DNA from 3 places in the Margalitia sp. FSL K6-0131 genome. Region 1 is predicted to be linked to each of the others. Evidence: predicted binding sites of a transcription regulator. Region 1 holds the regulator's gene; each other region holds the start of a gene.
What was found. The regulator LexA, encoded in region 1, represses DNA repair genes until DNA is damaged. The targets are predictions, from matches to a motif close to CGAACATATGTTCG.
Positions count from the first base shown of each region.

Region 2: NSQ59_RS10810 (Y-family DNA polymerase) is a predicted target of LexA. The motif match lies at 2,219-2,232, and genes of this name have one in related genera.
Region 3: parE (DNA topoisomerase IV subunit B) is a predicted target of LexA. The motif match lies at 2,075-2,088, and genes of this name have one in related genera.

Region 1 is NZ_JBBOZS010000001.1:3,281,574-3,285,793, forward strand. Features, by position in the region: gene tkt (transketolase) at 1-53, opposite strand, end outside; gene NSQ59_RS16095 (DUF896 domain-containing protein) at 212-442, opposite strand; gene NSQ59_RS16100 (YneB family resolvase-like protein) at 554-1,195, opposite strand; gene yneA (cell division suppressor protein YneA) at 1,205-1,528, opposite strand; gene lexA (transcriptional repressor LexA) at 1,694-2,317, shown strand; gene NSQ59_RS16115 (hypothetical protein) at 2,383-2,622, opposite strand; gene NSQ59_RS16120 (hypothetical protein) at 2,843-3,007, opposite strand; partial or broken gene NSQ59_RS27970 (YjcZ family sporulation protein) at 3,279-3,347, opposite strand; gene NSQ59_RS16125 (GNAT family N-acetyltransferase) at 3,541-4,113, opposite strand.
Region 2 is NZ_JBBOZS010000001.1:2,231,383-2,235,602, forward strand. Features, by position in the region: gene feoB (ferrous iron transport protein B) at 1-1,749, shown strand, start outside; gene NSQ59_RS10805 (FeoB-associated Cys-rich membrane protein) at 1,762-1,941, shown strand; gene NSQ59_RS10810 (Y-family DNA polymerase) at 2,292-3,578, shown strand; gene NSQ59_RS10815 (YolD-like family protein) at 3,575-3,907, shown strand; gene NSQ59_RS10820 (CDGSH iron-sulfur domain-containing protein) at 3,944-4,156, opposite strand.
Region 3 is NZ_JBBOZS010000001.1:2,646,914-2,651,133, reverse strand. Features, by position in the region: gene NSQ59_RS12905 (glycosyl hydrolase family 18 protein) at 1-35, shown strand, start outside; gene NSQ59_RS12900 (purine/pyrimidine permease) at 71-1,366, shown strand; gene NSQ59_RS12895 (CoA-binding protein) at 1,425-1,838, shown strand; gene parE (DNA topoisomerase IV subunit B) at 2,307-4,220, shown strand, end outside.

The DNA of each region.
Region 1 (4,220 bases):
ATGGATAGTGTTCTAATAGTCGTAACGGCTAATTGATCTGTATTATCAAACAAATTTCATGCATCCTTTCCTAAATAAAATATATTATCACTGTATTATTATCTTATGTTTAGTACATTAACTCAATAAATTATCATCTATTTTTCATAAATAATTATTAAATCCCAGATGGAACTAGTATTTGAAGCAATAAATTTATTAGACCTAGCATTTAATGGAGTTTTTTATTTTGAAGATCACGAACTTTTTTAGGTGTTACTTCGTCACCATTCGGGTCAAACACCCTGACCTTCTCTATTGTATTTTTCATAGATGAACGAAAAGAATCTAGATATTCTCTTCGTAATTTTGATTGTTCTTTCGCTTCCTCCTTGCTCAAACCTTGCTCCTTCGATTTTTTTGCAAGTTCATTTATTCTCGCTATTTTCTCTTTTGATAGCATAAAGTTACTCCTTTACAGAAGGATAAATATCCTGCCTTTAATCAAAGTAATGTTACTAAAAAAAAAGCCCTTTTTCAAGAAAAGAGCTTTAAAACGTTTGTTATGCTACGATTATAATGTTTGCGTATAATCTTGAAATCTTCTATGCACAGTGGCTTTTGATACATTATAGCCAAAACCTCGCATTGTGGCGGCTATTTCTGCAAACGTAAGGCCATTATTCCTTAATCGGACAATCTCCTCAATAGGGACATCCTTCCGTTCTCTTCCTAATGCATTTCCATTACCATGCAAATTTTTTTCGGGATGATACCCTTTTGCCACTGCTCTTCTCATCCCACGTTTTATTTTTAAATTATGTAATTTACGTTGGTACTCCTCTACCATACTGACGATACTCAGAACCATAGAATCCGACTCAGAAAGCTCTAACTCACCATTATGGTCTAAACTAAATACTTTTACATTTTCTTTATTTAAGCAATGAAGCAATGCAATCTTTGCATTACCCCTTCCAAGTCTTGTTTCATCTTGAATAATAACGGATTCAATTTTATTTGTTTTAATGTTGTCTAACATCTCAAGCACACCTGGCCGATCTAATTCATAGCCGCTAGCTTGATCATGGATAACATTAACAACGGTAAGATTCCATGCTTTTGCAGCTGAAAGCAATTCTTCTTCCTGACGTGCTAAGGATGTTTCTTGTGTTTGTTTTGTTGTACTGACTCGACAATAAATAACTGTATTCATTCATATTACCTACTTTGCATCTGATGCTAATTGTTGTATGTTGTATTCTTTGCTTTTGGTTTTAATTGGAATTATAATGGTCTGTCCTGACTTTATATTTGTAGAAACTAAATGATTTTCATTTTGTACCCATTTAATAAAGTCTGACTTAGTCATACCATTTTCCATTTTATATGTATTTGCTATCGACCACAATGACTGGCCATCTGAAACAGTAATATGCGTATAGTTGTCGGAATGATCATCTAATTGAAATATCATGGTGATTCCGAGGATAAATGAAAGGATAACTAGAATAATAGCATATGAATATTTTTTCCATAACAATGACATTTTACATCCCTCTTTCGAATATATGTTCGCTTTATTGATTTTATTATAATAAGAACATTAGTTTGGTGTCAATATTTTTTTCGAACTTATGTTTGTATATCTGGAAATGTAATGCTATAATGGAATTAATAAAAAGTCGAATTTTCGATTGTTGAGGTGTTAAATATGACAAAACTTTCTAAAAGGCAACAAGATATATTGGATTTTATCAAGCAAGAAGTAAAGCTAAAAGGCTATCCACCATCTGTTCGCGAAATCGGAGAAGCCGTCGGCTTAGCCTCCAGTTCAACTGTACACGGCCATCTTTCCAGACTTGAAAGCAAAGGATTAATTCGTAGAGACCCAACCAAACCAAGAGCGATAGAAGTTCTAGATTTAATGAATGATTCAATCCCTCAGCAAATAGTAGTAAATGTACCTTTAGTAGGAAAAGTTACGGCCGGAATGCCAATAACAGCTATAGAAAACGTTGAAGAATATTTCCCTTTGCCTGAACATTTAGCACCTGGCGATGAGAATGTATTTATGTTGGAGATAGTTGGGGAAAGTATGATTGAGGCAGGCATATTAGATGGAGATTATGTTATAGTTCGCCAACAGCAGACTGCAAACAACGGTGATATAGTGGTGGCAATGACAGAAGAGGACGAAGCAACGGTTAAAAGATTTTTTAAAGAAAAAGATTATATTCGTTTGCAGCCTGAAAATTCAACAATGGAACCGATTATTTTACCAAATGTAATTATTTTAGGAAAAGTAATCGGACTATATCGACAAGTAATTCATTAAAAGAAAAACCCAAAAGGTTAGAAATACATTTCTTGCCTTTTGGGTTAAATAATATTTTAGTAGACTTATTTATCACTTTTCGCCATATTTTTGGTTCCACTATATAATCCGCTTGCGGATAAACCTAGCATTAAACCAACAATTATTCCTTGTTTTATACTAGTTCCTAAATAAAATATTCCAAATAACAGTCCTAGGATTACAGCTAAGAATGGCGAATATTTTTTTGGCAATCCTGCTCTCTTAAATAACTCCACCACCCCAAGAATTAACGGAATAATGGCAACATCATAGATCTCAAACACTTTATACCACCTCCGGTTTTCTCATAATATTATCTTATGCTCGTCCCCTATACCTTGATGATTTCTCTTAAAATATTTTATTATTATTTTGACTTTAAGCTTGTACATTCAACCAAAATAATAAACATTAATCTTCAAATAAGATTATGGGAGTTTGGCCGCCAACTTATATATAATCCAATGATAAAAAAAAAGCGCCAAATACAAGGCGCTATGTAACTCAATTGTTTTTTAATTGTTGTTTGATGGCCTCATCTCTCTCGCCGCCATCTGATAACTCTTCGGAAAACTCATGTTCTTTTTGTTCGTTAGAAATAAACTTGGAGGACTTCAATACTTCCGATGGAATATTATTATTAGGAGCCGCATCATCATTCCATTTCATATACTTTCACTCCTTTTCTTTTAGTATTTGCTGTAAATACAAAATCATGCACTTATCATAATAGAAAAATTAGGAGTTTATTATTGCTGTAATATTCGAACCTAATTGAACCCCTCTAAACACCAGTGGTATCAAGGGGGGCATCTATTCTTACATGCTTAATTAATGTATTCTTTCCCAAGAAGAAAATTGCGTACAAGAACAAGTTTTTATCTCAAACAATTTAAGGATAGAACCTTACATTTTTCCCATTAAGAAATTTTTCGACGATTTAGTAAGTCCTAGAAAAAAGAACAATATTTAATAATATGAACAATACTACAATTAATACGAAGGAACTTCTGTTGAATTACAATAAAGTTGTTTATTTTTAAACCGCCAAATGCGTATTCCCCGTCCATTTTAATGGACGGGGAAGAATAAAGTTTTTTAATTTTTAGATTAATTATCGAATAACACTTTAAACAAGTAACAATAAAGTCGTTTAAATTTTGGAGTTATAAGCCCTTCCAAGTGAGGATGGGTTAAAAAATTTAATTATTCGTGTATTCCTCTTTAAGTATGCTGTATATTTCTAAATCAACAACTCCTTTGTCTGACCATAAAGAAGCTTGTCTTAACAATCCTTCTTTCATAAATCCGTTTTTCAAGAGGACTTTCTTTGAGATCTCGTTTGCAGGCATCACCTCTGCTTGAATTCTGTTAATATTAACTTCTTCAAATAAAAATTTTACTAACGTATGAACGGATTCGGTTGCAATGCCCTTACCCCAATAATCTTCTGCCAAATAATAACCAATAGTTACCACGTTCACTTTTTGGTTAAAGTCCATAGATTCCAAAATTCCAACCAATTTATTACTTTGATTCTTCTGAAAGATACCCCACTTGACTCTTCTTTTTTTATCGTAATCCTTATCAAAATGACCAATCATCTTACTTACCGTTTGTAAGTTATGTCTGGGAATCATTCCGCAATATTTGAATACTTTGTCATTGTCGTAAATCGAATATAATTCTTGTAAGTGTACCTCTTCGATTTTTTTTAATATCAGATTCGTAGATTCCAATACTGGAAAACCCGCGAAAACTTTTTCAATATTTATGTTACTTCCTCCCTTAGGTTAAACCTCAATTGGTATGTAAATCTTCATTTTCATTTCATTCGGAATTGCAGAATTTAAGACATCCGTTATTCCTTATTTGTACTGAA
Region 2 (4,220 bases), 1.1 Mb from region 1:
CAGCTTGAAAGAAATTTACAACTTACTATTCAGCTCCTTGAATTTGGGAGTCCCGTTATTATCGGTTTGAATATGATCGATGTCGCTGAAAGAAGGGGCATTCACATTGATGCGGCAACGCTTTCTAGAAAGCTGGGTATCCCCGTTGTCCCGATTACTGCAAGAAGCGGGAAAGGTTGTCATGAGCTCACACTGCAGCTTACAGCCATTAATGATGTAAAAAGTAACATTCCAAATATACAATATGGTGATGCAATCGAAACTGGAGTTACGAAAATCACCAATATATTAAAAGATAAAGAGTTGCATCTTCCCGCTCGTTGGCTTGCCCTCCAGGTTCTGGAAGGGAATCCCGATGCTCGCACATACATAGAGCGGTGGGTGTCTAAAGAGATTTTAACCCAGATTATCGATTCGGTGGAAGGTGAAGTTAAGGAAACGACTTCCTTCTCATCCGCTTCAAGACTGATCTTTGAAAAACGTCGAACCTGGATTGAACAAGTTATTCAAGATAGTATCAATACACAGGTCGAACAGAAAAAGAATTGGACGGATCGTATCGATAAAATTGTTACGAATCGCTGGTTAGGAATCCCAATCTTTTTAGCCTTTATGTTTCTTATGTTTACGGTTACTTTTGATTGGATTGGGACGCCATTATCCGATTTGCTGGATTCCTTTATTTCAGGTTCGTTAAGCAATTGGATTGATGCAGGATTAAAGGCCGTTGGTGCCAGTTCATTTATTCAAGCTCTTGTTCTCGATGGAATCGTAGCAGGAGTTGGCGGTGTTCTTGTTTTCGTTCCGCAAATCTTTGTGTTGTTTCTGTTTATTTCACTCCTCGAGGATTCGGGTTATATGGCTAGAGCGGCGCTTGTCATGGACCGTGTGTTAGAAAAGGTAGGATTGAATGGAAAAGCATTTATTCCTATGGTAATCGGTTTTGGATGTAATGTTCCCGGTGTTATGGCTGCGAGAACGATTGAACAGCCGAAAGAGCGATTATTAACGGTTCTATTAACTCCATTAATGTCTTGTTCAGCAAGATTATCGATCTATGCTTTGTTTGTTGGTGCCTTTTTCCAAAAACATCAAGCTATTATCGTCTTTTCATTATATGTTTTAGGTATTGTCGTGGCGCTTGTACTAGCGAAGCTTTTTTCAAAAGTGCTAATGAAAAATGAACCTTCCATGTTTGTCATTGAGCTGCCTCCTTACCGTGTTCCACATGCTTTAACATTATGGAGAAGCACATGGGATAAAGGAAAAGGCTTTGTTCGAAAGGCAGGTACCTTTATCTTTGGCGGGTCTGTTGTGATTTGGCTTTTATCGTATTTTGGACCGGGAGGCATGGGAGTAGATTTGGACCATAGCTTTTTAGCAATCGTTGGCGGTTGGTTTGCTCCACTATTAGCTCCCCTTGGATTCGGAATTTGGCAGGCAGGTGCTGCTTTAATTACAGGATTTTTAGCAAAAGAAGTGGTTGTTTCGACGATGGGGATTATTTACCATACGCCAGACTCAACAGCTCTTCAAGGGTTATTGTCGCATTATTTCACACCTTTATCAGCTTACAGCTTCTTAGTTTTTGTTTTGCTTTATATTCCATGTGTAGCGACGGTGGCAGCGATTCGAAATGAATCCTCTTCATGGAAATGGACGCTGTTTAGCATTGGTTATGCGCTTGTTATTGCATATGCACTATCGTTGATTATTTACCATGGCGGAAAGCTCATTCTCGGAATATAAGGAGTGATACGAATGTTGGCAAGTATTATTATTGGGGTACTTATTTTCGGATATGCTGCCTTTACATTGTATAAATTTATGAAGAAGAGTAAGCAAGGTGCCTGTGCCCATTGCTCTTTAAAAAATAACTGTCAATCAGCCTGTAACACGGTGTTAAAAGATAAAAAAGTAAACCCCTTTTCAATTAAATAGTTTTGCTTAGTGGAGAATTCAGCCTAAATCGCATTGCGATTTAGGCTTTTTAGCATAATGTGAAAATGAGCGGACATACGTTCCGTTATTTAGCTGAAAGGTGGCTAATTTAGTGCGCTTTTTAGCAAATAACGGAATCAGTGTCCGCAAACGACTCCCAAATAGCGTTATTATTGAAAATAGCGGAATCAGGGTCCGCAAAAAAAGTGAACCCTCATTAGTATTCATGTTTTTCAACCCATCCAATAACTTGTTTCCAAAAAATATAAATTGAAATCGAACGTATATTCGAATACAATATAGAATATAATAAGAACATAAGTTCGTTAATGCGAAATAAATAAAACCTAATGAAGGTGAAGAAAGTGACCGTTGATTACAGCAAACTCCCGCATCATAAGATTTTATGCATCGATATGAAGAGTTTCTATGCAAGTTGCAGTGCTGTTATACGTGGGCTAGATCCGATGGAATGCTATCTAGCTGTGGTTGGAAACAAAGAGCAGCCAGGAAGTATTGTGCTCGCCGCTTCTCCGAAATTAAAAAAGGACTTTGGCATTAAATCAGCATCTTCCCGGTTGTTTAATATTCCTAATGACAGCAGGATTCAAATTGTTGAAGCGCAAATGTCGACTTACTTACAAATCTCCACAGAATTAATAAAAATTTTTAATAAGTATGCACCTATGGAAGATATTCATGTCTACAGTGTGGATGAATCGTTTATTAAAGTGGATGGCCTGAAAAATATATTTGGTGACACAAAAACAATCGCGCATATGATCAAAAATGAGATTTTTGAAAACTTTGGACTGCCTTGCACGATTGGCATTGGCCCCAATATGCTGATGGCAAAATTGGCATTAGATTTGGAATCGAAAAAAGCAAAGAATGGAATAGCGGAATGGACCTATGAGGATGTCCCAACCAAACTATGGTCCGTATCTCCATTACGGGAAATGTGGGGGATAGGAAGAAGGCTGGAAAAAAGGCTAAACGGAATGGGGATTTTCTCTGTAGGTACTTTGGCAAAATATGACCTGAAATTATTGGAAAAAGAATTTGGTATTATGGGAAACCAACTTTACCATCATGCTTGGGGTGTAGATTTATCCGAGTTGGGAGCTCCTATTATAGATGGGCAAATTAGCTTTGGAAAAGGCCAAATATTACTGCGTGATTATAAAGAAGAGCATGAAATCAAAGTAGTCATATTAGAAATGTGTGAGGAAGTAGCACGCAGAGCCCGTGCATCAAAAAAATCGGGAAGAACGATTAGTTTAGGAATTGGATACAGTGATTCTGATTTTGGAGGAGGCTTTCATCGCTCCTATACAATGGAAGAGGCGACCAATGTAACCATGACCATTTATCAAGTGTGTTTGAAGTTATTTGATAAGTTTTATACAGGCAAAAATGTTCGTCAAATAACCATCACTCTCTCCAATATTGTGAATGATAGAAGCATGCAGCTGAATTTATTTGAGCCTAATAAAGCAAAATTACATGATTTAGGATATGTGGTAGATAAAATTAGAGATAAGTTTGGTTCTGCATCGATATTGAGAGCTGTTTCTTTTACTGAAGCTGGGACATCTTTAAAACGCTCCGCACTTGTGGGAGGGCATAAAGCATGATCCGTGATAGAGGAAATAAAAAATGGGTCTCCTTAATGCTGCCAGAGCATGTAAAAATGTTAAGGGATATGTCGGTAGATTTAAAACGGCAAAACAAACCAGTGCTGGATGAATATCAAATTCAGGAGTTTGAAGAGAGGATAAAGTACGCACAGGAATTTAAGCTGCCTTTAGAATTTTCTATTTTTGAAAATGGATTTATAAAGAATATGGTTGGCAGCGTAATGAAAATGGACCCTTTAGAAAAAAAAATGAAAGTCAAAACGATGAATGATAACATAGAATTCGTACATTTCCACGAAATAATAAATGTACAAATAAAAGATTAAACCGCCCATTTGGACGGTTATTTTTTCGCGATGAACCTATTCTACTTCCTTTTTCTCTGCGCGAACACATGATTCAAAATTCCCTTTATGTGAACCGTCACAGAACGGTTTATTTTTGGATAATCCGCAGCGGCATAATGAAAACGATGGCTTTGTTTCGAAAACATTTCCTTCTGCATCAATAAGTTCGACGTCACCGGATACACGGTAAGACCCATTATCATTCACCTTAATTTGCACTTTTGCCATATGTAACCACCCTTTCTAAAATTATCATGTCTTCTTAGATGGTATAAAGAAAATGAAAAAAATG
Region 3 (4,220 bases), 630 kb from region 1:
TGCAATCTACCCTTTCTGCCTACAATCAAAATTAATATTACGTACTTTATGAAGTTAGGGGTTTTAAAGAATGAAAACATTTTTGTCAGCCATCCAATGGATGGCTTTTATGATTGCCGGTGCTATCGCAGCACCAATCGCTATAGCTGATCTATTTCACTTAAATCCGATTGAAACATCAGCATTTGTACAAAGAACGATTTTCGTATTAGGAATTGCTGGACTATTACAAGGATTTATCGGTCATCGCCTACCAGTTTCAGAAGGACCTGCAGGCTTATGGTGGAGCGTATTTGCCATTTATGCCGGCTTTGTCGGGACCATTTATTCCACTAGCATTGAAGCGTTGAATGCACTTAGCGGAGGCATGATTTTTAGCGGTATCGTTTTCTTTCTTCTTTCTGCCTTCGGGTTAATTGAGAAGTTAGCAAGGCTTTTTACTCCAACTGTAACGTTTATTTATCTCTTTTTGCTGATCCTGCAGTTAAGCGGTTCCTTTATAAAAGGAATGCTTGGATTATCGGAGGAACAAGCCCATATACAACCTAAAGTAGCTGTGTTATGTATCGTCATTATTCTTGTTACTTTTTACCTTGGTCAAATGAAAATACAATGGGTACGGCAATTTTCCATTATTTTCGGATTATTGATAGGATGGATGCTTTTTATCCTTTTTGGACTAGCACCAAAGGTTCCAAGCAGCCACGCGATAATCGCCTTTCCAAAACTTTTTCATTTTGGAAAGCCAACCTTTGATGCAGGTGTATTAACCACTTCCTTTTTCATAACGATATTACTAACGACTAATATGATTGCTTCGATTCGAGTGATGGAAGAGGTTTTAAAAGGATCTAAAACCAAACCAGTTAGCTTTAAAAAGTCTGGCTTCATTTCCGGAATCAACCAAATACTTGGCGGGGTTTTTTCTGCAATTGGCTCCGTGCCAATTTCCGGTTCAGCAGGATTTGTATCTCAAACTGGTATTAAGTCCATAAAACCATTTATTATTGGCGGCGTTTTAGTAACCGTTATTTCCTTGCTTCCACCGCTTATGAATATTATGTCAGCACTTCCTGCACCTGTGGGCTATGCGGTAACCTTTGTCATTTTCACGAAGATGATTGGGCTTGCACTATCGGAAATTGAAAAAGTTACAGATCGACAAATTACTTATACAACTGCCGGAATCGCTTTAATGGTAGGGGTTGGAACGATGTTTTTGCCTGCGGAAGCAACCGTGAAACTTCCTGCATTCATCGGATCCTTAGTCAATAACGGATTAGTGTTAGGAACCATTATTGCCATCATTTCAGAGCAATACTTGCGTTGGCAAAAGAAAAGAAAATCAGCTTCATCCGTATCGTAAGTTGCAGGAATCGCTAGAAAAGCGTACGATAAGAAAAAAGACACATGGGGGTTTTTGAATGACAATTGAAAATCCAAGCAGAGAAGAAATCAAAGGGATTTTAAAAAAAGCGAAACGTATAGCCGTAGTAGGGTTAAGTGATAATCCCGAGAGAACATCTTATATGATTTCAGAAGCAATGCAAAAAGCGGGCTATGAAATTATTCCTGTTAATCCTTCTGTCGAGAGTGTGTTGGGTGTGAAGGCTGTTTCATCCCTTAAAGAAATTGAAGGACATGTGGATATTGTCAATGTGTTCCGCAGGTCCGAATATCTGCCGGAGATTGCAAAAGAATTTGACGAAATCGACGCAGATATCTTCTGGGCACAATTAGGCCTTGAAAATGAAGAAGCATATCAATTTCTGAAAGAAAAAGGATATACGGTAATTATGAATCGCTGTATTAAAGTCGAACATGCCTTAACAAAATGAGTTTCTTTAAACAAGCGTATTTCTTTTATGGTACGCTTGTTTTTTATTCATTTAAAAACTCCCAATTAACGGCTATGAAGCCTATTATAGATTCACGATGGATTTTTAAAAAGTACAGTAGTTTCACGGATCATTCAGGCAGAAAAATTGTTTGTCTTTAAAAAGTAATTTGCCAAATAAGAATTTATCGTTAAAATAGTTCATAGACGCTTGTTCGGATATGTTATAATGATAAGCGAACAGATGTTTGTTTCATCATTTTAATTAGGCTGTTTTCATGTAAATTCTATTGTAGACTTAGCCTAGGGGCACATTTTCTTAAAGATGTGTTAATCATTCTTAACTTAAATAAGGTTTTTATTGGTTTTCGTCTACAAAAGCAAGATAGTTTATGAAATAGCCTTTGATAATGATTTACGATTGTTTTATATAGAGACAGAGAGTTGTGTTGTTGAAAGGGGAATTTTTGTGACAAAGAAACAAGACTTAATTGAGTATAACGATGATGCCATCCAGGTGCTGGAGGGTCTTGAAGCGGTTCGGAAACGTCCGGGGATGTATATAGGATCAACTGACGCGCGAGGATTGCATCACCTTGTATATGAAATTGTCGATAATTCCGTTGACGAGGCACTTGCCGGCAATGGTGATCATATTATTGTCAAAATCCATAAGGATAATAGTATAAGTGTAGATGACAAAGGGCGCGGTATGCCGACAGGAATGCATAAGTTAGGAAAACCAACGACAGAGGTAATTTTTACAGTCTTACATGCCGGGGGTAAGTTTGGGCAAGGCGGATATAAAACGGCAGGTGGATTACACGGTGTTGGTGCTTCCGTTGTAAATGCTTTATCGGAATGGTTGGTTGTAACCATCAAGCGTGATGGGTATGTATATGAGCAACGATTTCGTGATGGCGGAATACCGGAAACGACCCTTGAAAAAATCGGAAAATCAAATCAAACAGGGACAAACATCCATTTCAAGCCTGATCCGACTATTTTCAGCACTACCACCTTTAATTACGACACCCTTTGTGAGCGATTAAGAGAATCCGCCTTTTTATTAAAAGGTTTAAAAATTGAGATTATCGATGAACGCTACGGCCAAAGTGACACCTTTCATTATGAAAACGGCATTGAAGCATTCGTTGAATACTTAAATGAAGGGAAAGATGTTCTGCATCCCGTTGTCATGATTGAGGGGGAAGCCAGTGATATTGAAGTTGAATTTGCTTTCCAATTTAACGACGGATTTTCAGAAAATATCCTCTCCTTCGTTAATAATGTGCGTACAAAGGACGGGGGAACCCATGAAGCAGGCGCCAAAACCGCATTAACACGAGTGATAAATGAATATGCACGGAAGGTTAACCTTTTAAAAGAGCGGGATAAAAACTTAGACGGAACAGACATTCGGGAAGGATTATCCGCTATCGTATCTGTTCGAATTCCGGAAGAGTTTCTGCAATTCGAAGGACAAACAAAAGGTAAGCTAGGTACGAGTGAAGCACGTTCTGCTGTTGATACTGTCGTTTCAGAGCATCTAGCCTATTTTCTAGAAGAAAACCCTGATTCCAGTAATTTATTAATTAAAAAGGCTATAAAAGCAGCACAAGCAAGAGAAGCAGCGAGAAAAGCCCGGGAGGAAGCACGCAACGGGAAAAAGAAAAAGAAATCAGAGAGTATCCTTTCAGGAAAACTAACTCCTGCCCAATCGCGAAATCCGGAAAAAAATGAACTTTATCTTGTTGAGGGTGATTCCGCTGGAGGTTCGGCAAAACAAGGCCGTGACCGTCGTTTCCAAGCCGTTCTTCCGCTTCGTGGAAAAGTAATTAACACGGAAAAAGCGAAGCTTCAAGACATTTTTAAAAATGAAGAAATCAATACCATCATTCATACAATTGGAGCGGGTGTCGGACCTGACTTTAATATTGAGGATGTTAATTACAATAAAGTGATCATTATGACAGATGCCGATACGGACGGTGCTCACATACAAGTACTGCTCCTTACTTTCTTCTATCGTTATATGCGTCCATTGATAGAAGCTGGAAAAGTATATATCGCCCTCCCGCCGCTTTATAAAGTAAGTAAAGGGAGCGGTAAAAAAGAGGTAATCGAGTATGCTTGGACAGAAAATGAATTGCAATCGGTGATAAAAAAAGTTGGAAGAGGCTATATGCTTCAGCGATATAAAGGTCTTGGCGAAATGAATGCAGACCAATTATGGGAAACAACGATGGATCCGGAATCAAGAACATTAATTCGTGTACGTATTGATGATGCTGCAAGAGCAGAACGCCGGGTAACAACCTTAATGGGAGATAAAGTGGAACCGCGACGGAAATGGATTGAAAATAATGTTGCTTTTGGACTG